DNA from 2 places in the Micromonospora sp. DT62 genome. Region 1 is predicted to be linked to the other one. Evidence: riboswitches for the same ligand, from Rfam matches in the RefSeq annotation. Region 1 holds a riboswitch; the other holds the start of a gene.
The links. Region 1 has a riboswitch for cyclic di-AMP ahead of ACPXCB_RS17005 (NlpC/P60 family protein). Riboswitches for the same ligand answer to the same signal wherever they lie in the genome.
Positions count from the first base shown of each region.

Region 2: linked by a shared signal. The riboswitch ahead of ACPXCB_RS24065 (coiled-coil domain-containing protein) and the one ahead of ACPXCB_RS17005 (NlpC/P60 family protein) in region 1 are both predicted to bind cyclic di-AMP.

Region 1 covers NZ_JBNCOB010000011.1:187-6,366, reverse strand. Annotated here, with positions in the region: gene ACPXCB_RS17020 (zinc metalloprotease) at 400-1,386, shown strand; gene ACPXCB_RS17015 (pyridoxamine 5'-phosphate oxidase family protein) at 1,527-2,078, opposite strand; gene dcd (dCTP deaminase) at 2,157-2,735, shown strand; gene ACPXCB_RS17005 (NlpC/P60 family protein) at 2,808-3,848, opposite strand; cyclic di-AMP (ydaO/yuaA leader) riboswitch at 3,861-3,994, opposite strand; gene ACPXCB_RS17000 (N-acetylmuramoyl-L-alanine amidase) at 4,296-6,180, shown strand, end outside.
Region 2 covers NZ_JBNCOB010000021.1:48,443-56,330, forward strand. Annotated here, with positions in the region: gene ACPXCB_RS24040 (heavy metal translocating P-type ATPase) at 1-1,756, opposite strand, end outside; gene ACPXCB_RS24045 (hypothetical protein) at 1,765-2,763, opposite strand; gene ACPXCB_RS24050 (heavy-metal-associated domain-containing protein) at 2,793-3,002, opposite strand; gene ACPXCB_RS24055 (metal-sensitive transcriptional regulator) at 3,153-3,455, shown strand; gene ACPXCB_RS24060 (YibE/F family protein) at 3,771-5,102, shown strand; cyclic di-AMP (ydaO/yuaA leader) riboswitch at 5,269-5,400, shown strand; gene ACPXCB_RS24065 (coiled-coil domain-containing protein) at 5,404-6,420, shown strand; gene ACPXCB_RS24070 (carbonic anhydrase) at 6,544-7,296, opposite strand; gene ACPXCB_RS24075 (helix-turn-helix transcriptional regulator) at 7,508-7,849, shown strand.

The DNA of each region.
Region 1 (6,180 bases):
CTCCGCGCCCCCGCCCGCCGCTCCACGCCGCGCCAGCCACGCCGCTACCACGGTCAGGCCACCGTCCGCCGCGCCACCGCCAGCCCATCACTGCCCGCCCGCGCCACCGCTCCCCTGCCACCGCCAGCCGCGCCACCACTCCGCCGCGTCACCGCCGACCATGAACTGCCCGGTCCGCGTGGCCCGACGAGCCCGTCCCGCGCGCCGTGGTCCGGATCCGGACGGCGAGTCGCGTCCCGCGTGAAGCAACGTCGATGCGCGCCCAGCCGCTGCCAGGAAAATTTCCACCGCGGCAACATATGGCCATTCTCAAATCAATCGATGGGTTGTAACGTCTGCCCAACGTTCCAGCCACGGCGTGACATACCCCCTGTCGCGCCGCCAGAAAGAGGTGGGCCCATGGGACTCCGTCCCAACCTGCTGACCCGGCGTACGGCCGGCGTCGCGTCGACGACCCTCGCGCTGCTGCTCAGCACCGCCGCCGTCGGTGTCGTACCGGCCGCTTCGGCCTTCTCCGCCGCCCCGACCGAGGTCTGCGTCGAGCCGGCCGACGTCCACTCGGACGCCCGCGTCAAGCCGGGCAGCGGCGCCAAGCACGAGCCGAACGAGCTGACCCTCGCGGAGACCCGCGAGCGCGAGGCCGACATGGCCGCCGCGCTGCGCGAGCGGGCCCGGTTCCGTACCGGCGCCGGGGCCTCCACGATGGCCGCCGCCGTCACCATCCCGGTGGTGGTGCACGTGATCCAGGAGAACAGCACCCGGGCCGGCGGCAACATCCCCGACTCGATGGTCAACTCGCAGATCAACGTGCTGAACCAGTCGTTCAGCGGGGCCACCGGCGGCGCGTCCACCGCGTTCAGCTTCCAGCTCCAGAAGATCAACCGGGTGACGAACCCGTCCTGGTACCCGATCGTGTCGGGTTCCTCGGCGGAGCGGTCGATGAAGACCTCGCTGCGTACGGGCGGCAAGAACACCCTCAACATCTACCTGGGCGAGCTGAGCAACGGCCTGCTCGGCTGGGCGACCTTCCCGACCCGCAACCTCAACAGCATGGACGGCGTCGTCGTGCTGAGCGAGTCGCTGCCGGGCGGCACCGCCACCAACTACAACCAGGGCGACACGGGCACCCACGAGGTCGGCCACTGGCTGAACCTCTACCACACCTTCCAGGGCGGCTGCTCCGGCTCGGGCGACAGCGTCAGCGACACCGCTGCCGAGGCCTCGCCGGCCTCCGGCTGCCCGACCGGGCGGAACACCTGCACCGCCCCCGGCGTCGACCCGATCACCAACTTCATGGACTACAGCTACGACTCCTGCATGTACCAGTTCACCGCCGGGCAGGCCAGCCGCATGCTGACCGCCTGGAACGCGTACCGCGCGGCGTAGTTCCGCCGTACGACTCCACCGGTGCCGGCCTCGCTCGACGGGGCCGGCACCGGCGTCTGTGCGGCCGCGCACGCGGGTGTCGGGCGGTGGTCACGGTGCGGCGCCCCGGAGGGGGACGGCCCGGGGCGCCGCACCGCGTCTCAGGCGGCGGGGCGGGCGGCGTGGTCGCCGACGCGCCCCGACCGGGTCTCGGGCACCAGCGCGGTGCCGACGTCGGCCGCGCGGGGGTCGAGCCACACCTGCACGGCGGGCCGGCCGTGCCACTCGCTGGCGCCGCCCGCGACGCCGGACTCGCGGCGGGCCAGCATCGCCACGTCGACGGTGAACTCGAAGACCCGCCAGTCGACCTGCGGCGCGGCCCGGTGGCTGCGGGCCAGCCGGGCGACCCGCGCCGGGTCGGTCACCGGGCGGGCGTGGCCAGCGACGTAGGCTTCGTCGTCGCTCTCCTCGGGCGGGAACGAATGCAGCGCGTAGCGGCCGTCGCGCTCCAGGTCGCGCCGCTTGGGCGAGTCGACGACGAAGCAGAAGAGCCCCTCGTCGGTGATCACCGGGGAGACCGGGTGCACCCGGGGACCGCCGTCGGCGCGGACGGTGGCCAGGTAGCCGAAGCCCGGCCCGTACTGCTGCATGAGGAGGCGGATCCCGTCGGCGAGGCGGGGCTCGTCGGCGGCGAATTCGGACCAGGAAGCCATGCCGGCATTCTATCGAACAATTGTACGAAGATGCACTCCGACACGCAGGTCACGCGTGTCGGTCGCTAAGGTGTGCGGATGCTGCTCTCCGACCGCGACCTGGCCTCCGAGATCGAGGCGGGGACGCTCGCGCTGGAGCCGTTCGAGCCCGCGCTGGTGCAACCGTCCAGCATCGACGTACGCCTGGACAAGCACTTCCGGGTCTTCAACAACCACCTCTACACCCACATCGACCCCGCGCAGCAGCAGGACGACCTCACGTCGATGGTCGAGGTGCCCGACGGCGAGCCGTACGTGCTGCATCCGGGCGAGTTCGTGCTCGCCTCGACGCTGGAGGTGATCACGCTCGGCGACCAGCTCGCCGGCCGCCTGGAGGGGAAGAGCTCACTGGGCCGGTTGGGCCTGCTCACCCACTCCACGGCGGGCTTCATCGACCCGGGCTTCTCCGGTCACGTGACCCTCGAACTGTCCAACGTCGCCAACCTGCCGATCACCCTCTGGCCGGGCATGAAGATCGGCCAGCTCTGCATCTTCCGGCTCTCGTCGCCGGCGCAGCATCCGTACGGCTCGGCCGTCTACGGCTCGCGCTACCAGGGGCAGCGCGGCCCGACCCCGAGCCGCTCCTGGCAGCACTGGCGCACCTGGCCCACCCGCTGACCCGGGCCGCTACGTGTCAGGAAGGGCACCTTCCTCTACCGGATCCGTCAGGAAGGTGCCCTTCCTTGCACCTCAGCCGGGCCGGCCGTAGCTGTGGATCGGGCCGTCGTCGACCTTCTTCATCCTGATCGGCACCCCGGCCCGGGAGGCGTGCACCACCCAGCCCCCGCCGACGTACATGCCGACGTGGTGCAGGTCGCTGTAGTAGAAGACGAGGTCGCCCGGGCGCAGCTCGCCCCGGCTGACGGACGCGGTGGCCCGCCGCTGCTGCGCGGCGTTGTGCGGCAGCGACACCCCCGCCTTCGCCCAGGCGGCGAGCATCAGGCCGGAGCAGTCGTACGAGTTCGGCCCCTCGGCGCCCCAGACGTAGGGCTTGCCGATCTGCGCGCAGGCGAACTTCACGGCGGTGCCGGCCGGGCCGCCGGGATAGCCGGCCGGGCAGGGGGCGGGGCGCAGCGGCCCGCCGCCGCCGTTGCCGTAGACCCGCAGCCGCAGCTTCTGCAACCGGTCGATCTCGGCGTTGATCTGCTTCTTCTTCGCCGCGAGCTGGGCCTCGGTGCGGCTGAGCTGGACGACCATCTCGTCCAGCGGCGCCTTCTTGGCGGCCAGCCGGTCGCGCAGCTCGGCGACCTGCCGCACGTCCTGCTGCTGGTGCTGGGCGAACTGGTCGAGCAGCTCGAGCTGCCCGATCATCTCGCTCGGTGAGCGGCTGCCCAGCAGGGCGTTGACGGCGGAGACGTTCTCGCCCTTGTAGGCGCGGGCCGCCAGCGCGCCGACCTTCTCCATCGCCTGGTCGACCTGCTTCTCCAGGGGACCGATCTGCGCGGCGAGCGCGTCGGCCTGCTTTCGCCTGGCGGCCAGGTCCTGTCGGGTGGCGTTGTGCCGTTCGATGATCGGTTCGAGCTTGTTCCAGTCCTCGTCGATCTGCCGCTCGATCTCGGCGACCGTCGGTTCGGCGTGGGCCGCCGTGGCGCCGCCGGTCAGGACGACGGCGAACGCGGCCAGGGCGGCGAGGGCGGTGGTGCAGCGGTACCAGCGTGGGCGCGGCGCAGCCGTCACCGGGTCGGCGAGGGCCGACCGGGCCGACGGTGGCCGCGGGGCATGGTGTGCCACCGGGCTTCGTACTCCTTCTTCCGTACCGCCTACCGGGTTAGCTGACGGGTTCGGGCGGGAAGGGGCGCCCTACCGCAGGACTGCGGATTCACCCCGGGGAACATGGGTCCCCGGCTCGCTCGGGAGCGACTCGGCGGTGTCGGACCGTCACCGCCCTGGTTGGACGGAATGTCACCGGCCGACGAAGGACCAGAGTAGAGACGACCGTTATCGATCCGCAACCCTACGGGCAGTGACACTCCGTACCCACCCGGGTCGGGCGGTTCCGCAACCCGGGCAACGAAGATTTCCTTCCTTCTGAAGTGTCTGACGGAAAGGTATTGACCAGAGGCGGCGGGCGGGGCGAAGGTGACCCCACCTTTGCCCGTCCGAACTGGGGGTCTGATGCACCTGTCAGCGACATCGAGGAGCAGACGCGTCCTGCTGGCCGCCGCCGTGGCAGCCGCCATGGCGACGACGCCGCTCACCGCCGCCGGATCCGCCGCCGCGGCAGCGCCGGTGAACGACCGGCAGCAGCAGTACGCCGCCGCGGCCGCCGAGTACGGCGTACCGGAGAGCGTCCTGCTCGGGGTCTCCTACCTGCAGTCCCGCTGGGACACCAACGCCGGCACGCCGAGCACCAGCGGCGGCTACGGACCGATGCACCTCACCGACGCCGAGCACGTCGCCGCCCTCGCCGGCGGCACGCACCACGACGAGGGCACCGAGGACCCGCGCGGCGACGACTCCCGCCCGTCCCTGGCCGAGGCCGGCGAGCCGCCGGCCGCCACGCCGCCCGCCGAGGCCGCGCTGCGGACCGTCGACGCCGCCGCCGACCTGACCGGCGCCAGCGAGGAGTCGCTGCGGACGGACGTCACGGCCAACATCCGGGGCGGCGCGGCGCTGCTGGCCGCGTACCAGAAGGAGATCGGCGCCCCGGTCGGCGCCGGCACCGACCCGGCGACCTGGTACGGCGCGGTGGCCCGGTACTCCGGCGCGGACAGCGCCGACGCCGCGGCGGCCTTCGCCAACGAGGTGTACGCCACCATCGCCACGGGCGACAGCCGGGTGACCGACGACGGGCAGCGGGTCACGCTGGCCGGCCGGGCGGTCCAGCCGGACCGCTCCTGGCTGGACCGGCTGCGCCTGCGCAAGCTCGCCCGACCGGACGGGCTGGAGTGCCCGAGCGACATCTCCTGCGAGTGGATCCCGGCGCCGTACGAGAACTACGGCCCCACCCTGGGCGACTACGGCAACCACGACCTGGGCAACCGTCCCACCCAGCAGAAGATCGAGTACATCGTCATCCACGACACCGAGGGCTACTTCGGTCCCAGCGTCAACCTGGTCAAGGACCCGAAGCGGGTGGGTTGGCACTACACCCTGCGCTCGGTGGACGGGCACATCGCCCAGCACATCAAGACCAAGAACGTCGGCTGGCACGCCGGCAACTGGTACGTGAACGCCAAGTCCATCGGCCTCGAACACGAGGGCTTCGCCGGGCACGGCACCTGGTACACGGAGGCGATGTACCGCACCTCCGCCAAGCTGGTCCGCCACCTGGCGCGGCAGTACAACATCCCGCTGGACCGCAACCACATCATCGGGCACGACAACGTCCCCGGCACCGTCGCCGCGAACGTGCGCGGCATGCACTGGGACCCGGGACCGTACTGGAACTGGTCGCACTACTTCGACCTGCTCAAGGCGCCGTTCAAGTCGACCGGCACGCACCGGACCGGGCTGGTCACCATCGACCCGGACTTCGCCACCAACCAGCCGCCGTTCACCGGCTGCAACCGGCAGCCTCCGGGCGTGCCGAACCCGCCCCCGGCGACGGCCCCCTGCCCGCTGCGCGGCTCCTCCGCGCTGTTCCTGCACAACGCGCCGAGCCACGACGCGCCGCTGGTCAACGACATCGCGCTGCGGCCCGACGGCACCCCGAACACCACGTACGTCTCCGACCACGGCGCCCGCGTCTCGGCCGGCCAGACGTACGCGCTTGCCGAGGTGCAGGGCGACTGGACCGCGATCTGGTACCTCGGCCAGAAGGGGTGGTTCCACAACCCCGCCGCCAAGCCAACGGCTAAGTGGACCGTCGGGTTCGTGGTGACCCCGAAGGCCGGTAAGGCCACCATCCCGGTGTACGGCCGGGCCTACCCGGAGCAGGCCGCCTACCCGGAGGGCGTGCCGTACCAGGCGATCTCGCCGCTGCAGTACACGCTCTCGGCCGGCCAGCGGTACGCCGTCGGCAACCTGCTCCCCGGCGAGTACTACCGGGCCACCACGTTCGACGGCTCCGCCCCCCACGACCAGACGGTCGTCCGGGGCGACAACCGGTACGTGCAGGTCC
Region 2 (7,888 bases), on a different contig from region 1:
GCAGCTGTGTGATCGCCGCCCGGCTCGTCGGTCGGACCACGTCGGCCACCGCGAGGACCCCGCGGGCCCGGCCGTCCCAGCCGGCCAGCACCGCCGTCCGCCCCTGGGCCTCCGCCGTGGCCGCCGCCCGCGCGACCTCCTCCGGTACGTCGAGGCCGTGCTCGCGCAGCAGCCGGGGCCGACCGATGAGCACCTTCCGGCCGTCGACCGTCCCGCTCACGCCGAGCCCCTCGGCGTTGGCGAACCCGGTCACCGGCGGCAGCACGCCCGCCTCGGCCGCCCCGGCGGCGACGGCCCGGGCGATCGGGTGCTCGGACGCGGACTCCAGCGCCCCGGCGAGCCGCAGCAGTTCCTCGCGCTCCTCGCCGGCCGCCGGGACCACGTCCACCAGCGTCATCCGACCGGTGGTGACGGTGCCGGTCTTGTCCAGCACGACGGTGTCCACCTGCTTCGTGGACTCCAACACCTCCGGCCCCTTGATCAGGACGCCGAGCTGCGCGCCCCGGCCGGTGCCGACCAGCAGGGCGGTCGGCGTGGCCAGCCCGAGGGCGCACGGGCAGGCGATGATCAGCACCGCCACGGCGGCGGTGAACGCGGCGGTGCCGCCCGACCCGTTGCCGAGCCACCAGCCGAGGGTGCCCACCGCGAGGGCGATCACGATCGGCACGAAGACGCCGGAGATCCGGTCGGCCAGCCGCTGCACCGCCGCCTTGCCGGTCTGTGCCTGCTCGACCAGCCGGGCCATCTGGGCCAGTTGGGTGTCGCCGCCGATGCGGGTGGCGGTGACCACCAGCCGGCCGCCCGCGTTGACGGTCGCGCCGATCACGGAGTCACCCGGACCGACCTCGACCGGGACGGACTCGCCGGTGAGCATGCTGGCGTCGACCGCCGAGGTGCCCTCGTCGACCACGCCGTCCGTGGCGATCTTCTCACCGGGCCGCACCACGAACCGGTCCCCCACCACGAGCTGGTCCACCGGGATCCGGGTCTCCGCGCCGCCGCGCAGCACCGCGACGTCCTTGGCGCCGAGTTCGAGCAGAGCCCGCAGGGCCGCGCCGGCGGTCCGCTTCGCCCGCGCCTCGAAGTAGCGGCCGGCGAGGATGAACACGGTCACCCCGGCCGCCGCCTCCAGGTAGATGTTGCCGGCGCCGTCGGAGCGGTTGATGGCGAGACTGAACGGGTGGGTCATCCCCGGCGTACCGGCGGTGCCGAGGAAGAGCGCCCAGACCGACCAGCCGAACGCCGCCAGGGTGCCGAGCGAGACCAGGGTGTCCATGGTCGCCGCGCCGTGCCGCAGGTTGATCCAGGCCGCCCGGTGGAAGGGCAGCCCGCCGTAGGCCACGACCGGGGCGGCCAGGGTGAGCGACAGCCACTGCCAGAAGTCGAACTGCCAGGCGGGCACCATCGCCAGCACGATCACCGGCACGGTGAGCACGGCCGAGACCCACAGCCGGGTACGCAGGCCGCGCAGCTCGTCCACCGGCTCGGCGGCCGGTTCGCTGCCGGCGGGCGTGGGCGGGGGCGGCAGGGCCGCCGTGTAGCCGGTCTTCTCCACCGTGGCGATCAGCTGGTCCGGGGTGACCTCGTCGGCGTACCGGACGGTGGCCTTCTCCGTGGCGTAGTTGACGGTGGCGGTCACCCCGTCCATCCGGTTCAGCTTCTTCTCGATCCGGGCCGCGCAGGAGGCGCAGGTCATCCCGCCGATCGCCAGCTCGATCTGGTTCGGCGCCGTCAGCAAGGGCTTGGTGGTCATCATGCTTCCCGTCAGTCGTGCCCGTGACCGGGGACGCCGTGGTCGGCGCCGGCGGTCGGGGAGCTCGTGGCGGCGGGCGTGCCCGCCGTCGGGGAGCTGGTCGCCGCCGGCACACCCGGCGCGGTCGGGCTGCCGGCGACGACGGTGAACTCGGCGGTACGCACCACGCCGCCGTGCTTGAAGTCCAGGTAGAGGCGGTACGCCCCGGCCGACGGCATCTCCGCCGAGAAGCTCACCTCGGGGCCGGGTCGCGTCCGCCCGTCGCCCGGCTCGCCGTGCGGGTGCACGTGCAGGTACGCCAGGTCGCCCTGGCGCAGCGCCACCAGGTGGCCGTACGCGCCCAGGTAGGGCTCCAGGTCGGTGACCGGCGCGCCGGCGCGGCTCACGGTCAGGGTCAGCTCGGCGGTGCGGCCGGGCTCCGGGGCGCCGTTGAGCGTGACGGTGTAGCCGTCGACCGTGGTGCTGGTCGCCGGGGCGGGCAGGGGCCGCCCGGTCAGCGCGCCGGGGACGGTCACGTCGACGCCGAGCGTCAGCGCCTCGCCCCCGGTCGGGGTGAAGTCGGCGAACGCCCGCCAGACGCCGGGCCCGGCGAGCGGCGAGTCGACCCGCCAGGTGCCGTCCGGTGCCATCTCGGGGTGCACGTGCCGGAAGCCGGAGAGGTCGCGGCGGGCCACGATCAGGTGCATGCGCTTGTCGTGCGCCACGTCGTACGCGGTCACCGCCCGGCCGTCCGGACCGGTGACCTGGAAGGCGAACTGCCCGGCCGGGGCGTCCACCGGGCGCAGGGTGTAGCCGCGGTCGGAGACGAGCAGGCCGCCGGGCAGGTGCGCCGCCGCGCCGTTGTCGCTCCCGTGTCCGTCCTCGCCGCCGTTGCCGTGCCCCCCGGTGGCGTCGTGCGGGGCTTCGGCGGGCGGCGCCACGGGGTCGGCCACCCGGCCGACCCCGTACGTCGCGCCGAACACCACCGCGAGGCCGAGGGCGAAACCGCTCAGCTTCGTCGCCGTGTTCATGGTGTGCCTCGTCTCCCCCGTGCCCGCCGTCAGGCGCCGACGAGGTCGTAGCCGGCCTCGTCGACGGCGGAGCGCACGGTGTCGGTTTCCAACGGACCCTCGCTGGTGACGGTGACCTGACCGGCGGCGACGTCGACCTGGACGTCGCTGACGCCCGGGATCGCGCCGACCTCGGTGCTGACCGCGGTGGCGCAGTGCCCGCAGGTCATGCCCTGCACCTGGTACGTCGTGGTGATCATGGAACTCTCCTCTCGACGCCTCCAGCCTATACCCCCCAGGGGTAAATCGGAGGCGGACCGGCGCCTGTGCCATGTACCGGTACCCGGTGGGGGTATCCCGGTCAAGAGCGAACGTACCATACCCCCGAGGGGTACGGTATCCTCGACCCCATGACCACACCGACGCCCACCCCGACCAGGGGTTACACCGCCACCAAGGATCAGCTGCTCGCGCGGCTGCGCCGCGTCGAGGGGCAGGTCCGTGGCATCGAGAAGATGGTCGACGAGGATCGCTACTGCATCGACGTGCTCACCCAGATCTCCGCGATCCAGGCCGCCCTGGACAAGGTCGCGCTGGGCCTGCTCGACGGGCACGCCCGGCACTGCATGCGCGAGGGCGCGGCCGAGGGCCGCGCCGACGAGATGGCCACCGAGATGATGGCCGCCGTCGGCCGCCTGATGAAGCGCGGCTGACCCGCCCCGGCACCCGGCCCCGCGACGAGCGCGCCCCCACGGCGACGCCATTCCTCCGACACCACCCGCACGACCTGCGCCCGGATGTCGGGGTGGCTACCATTCGGCCGGTGGCCCTCCGGATTCCGCACCGCCCGCCCCGCGCGCCCCGCCGGGCGGCGGCACCGCCCACCCGCGACCGGGCAGGGGCCCAGGACCGCGGTACGTGACCGCACCGCCACGCGGAAGCGATCCCCGTCCCGGCCACGCGGCGACGGGTGAACCGACCGGCCCCGCCGGCACGTACCCCGCCCTGGATTCGTAGGGAGACACTCGATGGGCGCCGACCACAGCCGTCCCGCTCCGTCCGCCCCGCCGAGGGTGCGACGGATCCTCGTCGCGACGGTGGTGCCCCTCTTCGTCGCCACGCTGATCGCCGCCCTGGTGCTGTGGCCGTGGGACGCGCCCGACCCGGCGACCGGCACCGACGCGCCCCGCTACCACGGCACGGTGACCCGGGTGGTGACGGAGCCGTGCCCGCCCGCCCCGGAGGCCCCGGAGGGAAGCCCCGACGCGTCGCAGGGCCCCTGCGGCACGGTCACCGTGCAGGTGCAGGACGGCCCCGACGCCGGCCAGCAGGTGGAGACGCCGGTGCCCGCGGGCCCCGGCGCGCCGACCGTCGCCGTGGACGACGAGATCATCCTGGTCGAGCTCACCGACCCCGCCGACCCCACGGCCAGCACCTACAACATCGCCGAGCACCAGCGCGGCGAGCCGCTGGTCTGGCTGGTGGCGCTCTTCGCGGCCGCCATCGTCGCCTTCGGGCGGTGGCGCGGGCTGGCCGCGCTGGCCGGCCTGGCGGCGAGCTTCGCCATCCTGCTGACCTTCGTGCTGCCGGGCATCAGCGCCGGGAACCCGCCCCTGCTGGTCGCGGTCGTCGGCGCCGCTCTGATCATGTTCGTGGTGCTCTACCTGACCCACGGCGTGACCGCGCAGACCTCGGTCGCCGTGCTCGGCACGCTGGGCAGCCTGGTGCTGACCGGTGTCCTCGGCACGATCGCCACCGCCGCGACCCACCTGACCGGGTTCGGCTCCGAGGACGCCACCACGCTGTCGATGTACCAGGCCGACGTCGACCTGCACGGGCTGCTGCTGGCCGGCATCATCATCGGCTCCCTCGGCGTGCTGGACGACGTCACGGTGACCCAGGCCGCCACGGTCACCGAGCTGGCGCACGCCAACCCCGGGCTGTCCCGGACACAGCTCTACCGGGCGGCGACCCGGGTCGGCCGGGCGCACATCGCCTCGACGGTGAACACCATCGTGCTGGCGTACGCCGGTGCCTCGCTGCCGGTGCTGCTCCTGCTGACCGCCGACTCGCGGGCGGTGACCCAGCTTCTCACCAGCGAGTTCCTCGCCCAGGAGATCGTCCGCAGCGCGGTCGCCACCCTGGGCCTGATCGCCGCCGTGCCGCTGACCACCGCGCTGGCGGCCCTGGTGACCACGGCCGGCCGACGCGGCGGGGACGCCAGCGACCGCGCCACGCCCGCGCCGACGCCCCGGCCGGCCACCGACCGGTCCGAGGCGCTGGAGGCCCTCAGCGGGCCGCGTGGGGACACGCCGTCCGCCGCGCCCGCCGGGGGCAGAAGTACGGACATCGCATGGTGACGCTCCTCAGCGTGACCGAACAGAACGTTCGACCTGATAAACGCGTCACTGCTCACCGTCCGCCATTACGAAATAACGCATTTAGTCGGCTTAGGGACGTAGATCCCCGGGAGCGTTCTCGGGTAACCTCGCTGCCGGTCACCGCCGAAGGCGCGCAGCGGCGCCTGCGGTGCCGCCGCCCAATCGCCGCGAGGCGAACCGGGGACCCAGGTACGTGGGGTGAATCCGCGACAGCGGTAGGGGCCACTTCCGCCCCGAACCCGTCAGCTAACCCGGTCGGCGGTCGACGGAAGGGAAAACTGTGACGGCACCCCTACGCCGCTGGTTGACGCCCGTGGTGGCCGTACTCGCCGCCCTGGCGGTCTTCGCCGGGCCTCTCCCGGCAGCGGCCGCGCCCACCCCGCCCAAGCCCTCCGGGCACGGGGACGACGAGCCCAAGCTGCTCGACGACCTCATCGAGGCCCGGAACCGGTCCTACGTGCAGGCCAAGGCGAAGCTGGCCAATTCGAAGAAGCGCCAACTCGAACTGGCCCTGGAGGTCTCCCGGGCGCAGGCCGAACTGAACGCGCTGGCCCCCCAGGTCAGCCAGATCGCCGCCCAGTCCTACCGCACCGGGCGGATCGGCGCGGTGTCCATGCTGCTGGACACCGCCAGCCCCGACTCGTTCGTCAAGCGCGCCGCCGCCCTCGACGAGCTCAACCTGGTCAACTCCAAGAAGCTCGCCGAGGTGAACGCGGTCAAGGACCGCGCCGAGCAGGCCAAGCTGGCGCTCGACACCGAGGTCCGCGAACAGCAGAAGCTGACGAACGAGATCGCGCGCGGCAAGCGGGAGGCGGAGAAGGCGCTCGCGCTGGTCGGCGGCAGAGGGCTGACCAGTGGCAAGGTGGTCGCCACCTCGCCGGTGGCGAAGATCGCGCCGGGGCGGGCAGCCGACGGCGACTGGACGCCGCTGTCACCCACCGAGGACGACCCCACCACCTCCGGCCGCATCACCGCGCGCACCCTGCACATGTACAAGGAGGTCAAGCGGGCCGGCTTCAACCGGTTCGTCGGCTGTTACCGCTCCGGCGGGCCGTACGAGCACCCGAAGGGCCGGGCCTGCGACTGGTCGCTGCAGAGGAGCGGCTTCTCCCCCTGGCACAACGACGACACCTACATGTACGGCAACAACCTGACCGCGTTCCTGGTCCGCAACGCCGACCGGCTCGGCGTCTACTACGTGATCTGGAACAGACAGATCTGGTTCCCGGCGACGGGCTGGAGTTCCTACAGCGGTCCGTCGAACCACACCGACCACGTCCACGTGTCGCTCTGGTAGACACGCACACGCGCGGCACAGCCGAGAGCGCGGACAGGGCCGCCCCGCCGAACGCGGGGCGGCCCTGTCTCGTCGTACGGACCCGCCCGCCACGGCGGTGACGGGCGGGCGGTGGGCGGTTGTTCAGGCGAGCGCGGCGCTGGCCGCCGTCTCCGGCGCGTCGGCCGTACGGGCGGGCACCTCGGCCACCGTCCGCACCTCGCCGGCGGTCAGCCGGTACGACATGCCGACCACCCCGCAGCGGCCGGCGGCCACCTCCACGGCGAGGACGGCGGAGCGGCCCAGCATCGCCTCGACGGTGTGCGCGATGTGGATGTCGACGATCCCGTCGATGTCGTCCACGCCCTCGGCGGCGGCCCGGCGCAGGCTCGGCACCACGGCGTCCACCACGGCGCACAGGTGCCCGACCGGCGGGGTGCCGGTGGCGTCCGCCGTACGCGCCGCCTGGACGGCCCCGCAGGAGTCGTGCCCCAGCACCACCACCAGCGGCGTGCCCAGGACCGTGACGGCGTACTCCACGCTGCCCAGCACCTCGGGACCGATGGTGTGCCCGGCGGTGCGGACCACGAAGAGGTCACCGAGGCCGCGGTCGAAGATGATCTCGGCGGCGAGCCGGGAGTCGGAACAACCGACGATCACCGCGAAGGGGTGCTGCCCGTCGGCGACCGCGGCGCGGTGCCCGGCGTCCTGGTTGGGGTGGCGCGGGGCGCCGGTCACGAACCGCCGGTTGCCGGCGTGCAGCTCGGCGAGCGCCTGCCTGGGACTCGTGGGGACGGCGAACGCGGTGCCGACGTCGGCCGGGGCCCCGGCCGTGGCCGGCACCGGGAGCGTCCGCTCCGGGCCGGGTTGCGTTCCTGGCGATCCGGGACGACTCATCCCACACCTCGCTACCTCACGTGAACGGCCTGGTCACCCGGGCCGACGCTGGACGCGGGCTGCCACCACCGTCACACGCACTGCAAGATACGTCAAGGGATGCGTGATATGCATTTCATGTGTTCGGCGGCCCTGGCGCGACGGCGGCCGGGCCTCCGCGCGTCCGTCGGCCGCGAGGGCGCGCAGGAAAACACGAAGCAGGGGCCATACGATGGCGGGCATGGCGACGACAGGGGAGAACGGGAGCACCCGCAACTGGACCTTCCTCACCAACCATGGGCACGTGCTGCTCGCCATCGCCCGCAACCCCACCGCCCGGCTCCGCGACCTCGCCGACGAGGTGGGCGTCACCGAGCGGGCCGCGCAGGCGATCGTCGCCGACCTGGAGGCCGGCGGCTACCTGAACCGCACCCGGGTGGGCCGACGCAACGAGTACACGCTCAACCCCGCCGGGCGGTTCCGGCACCCCGCCGAAGCGGACCGGCAGGTCGGCGCCCTCCTCGCCCTCTTCGCCGACGACCAGGAGCCGGCCGAGGCCACCGAGCGTTCCTGACGAGGGGTCCGGGCGGCGGCACGCCGCTCCGGCCCCCGG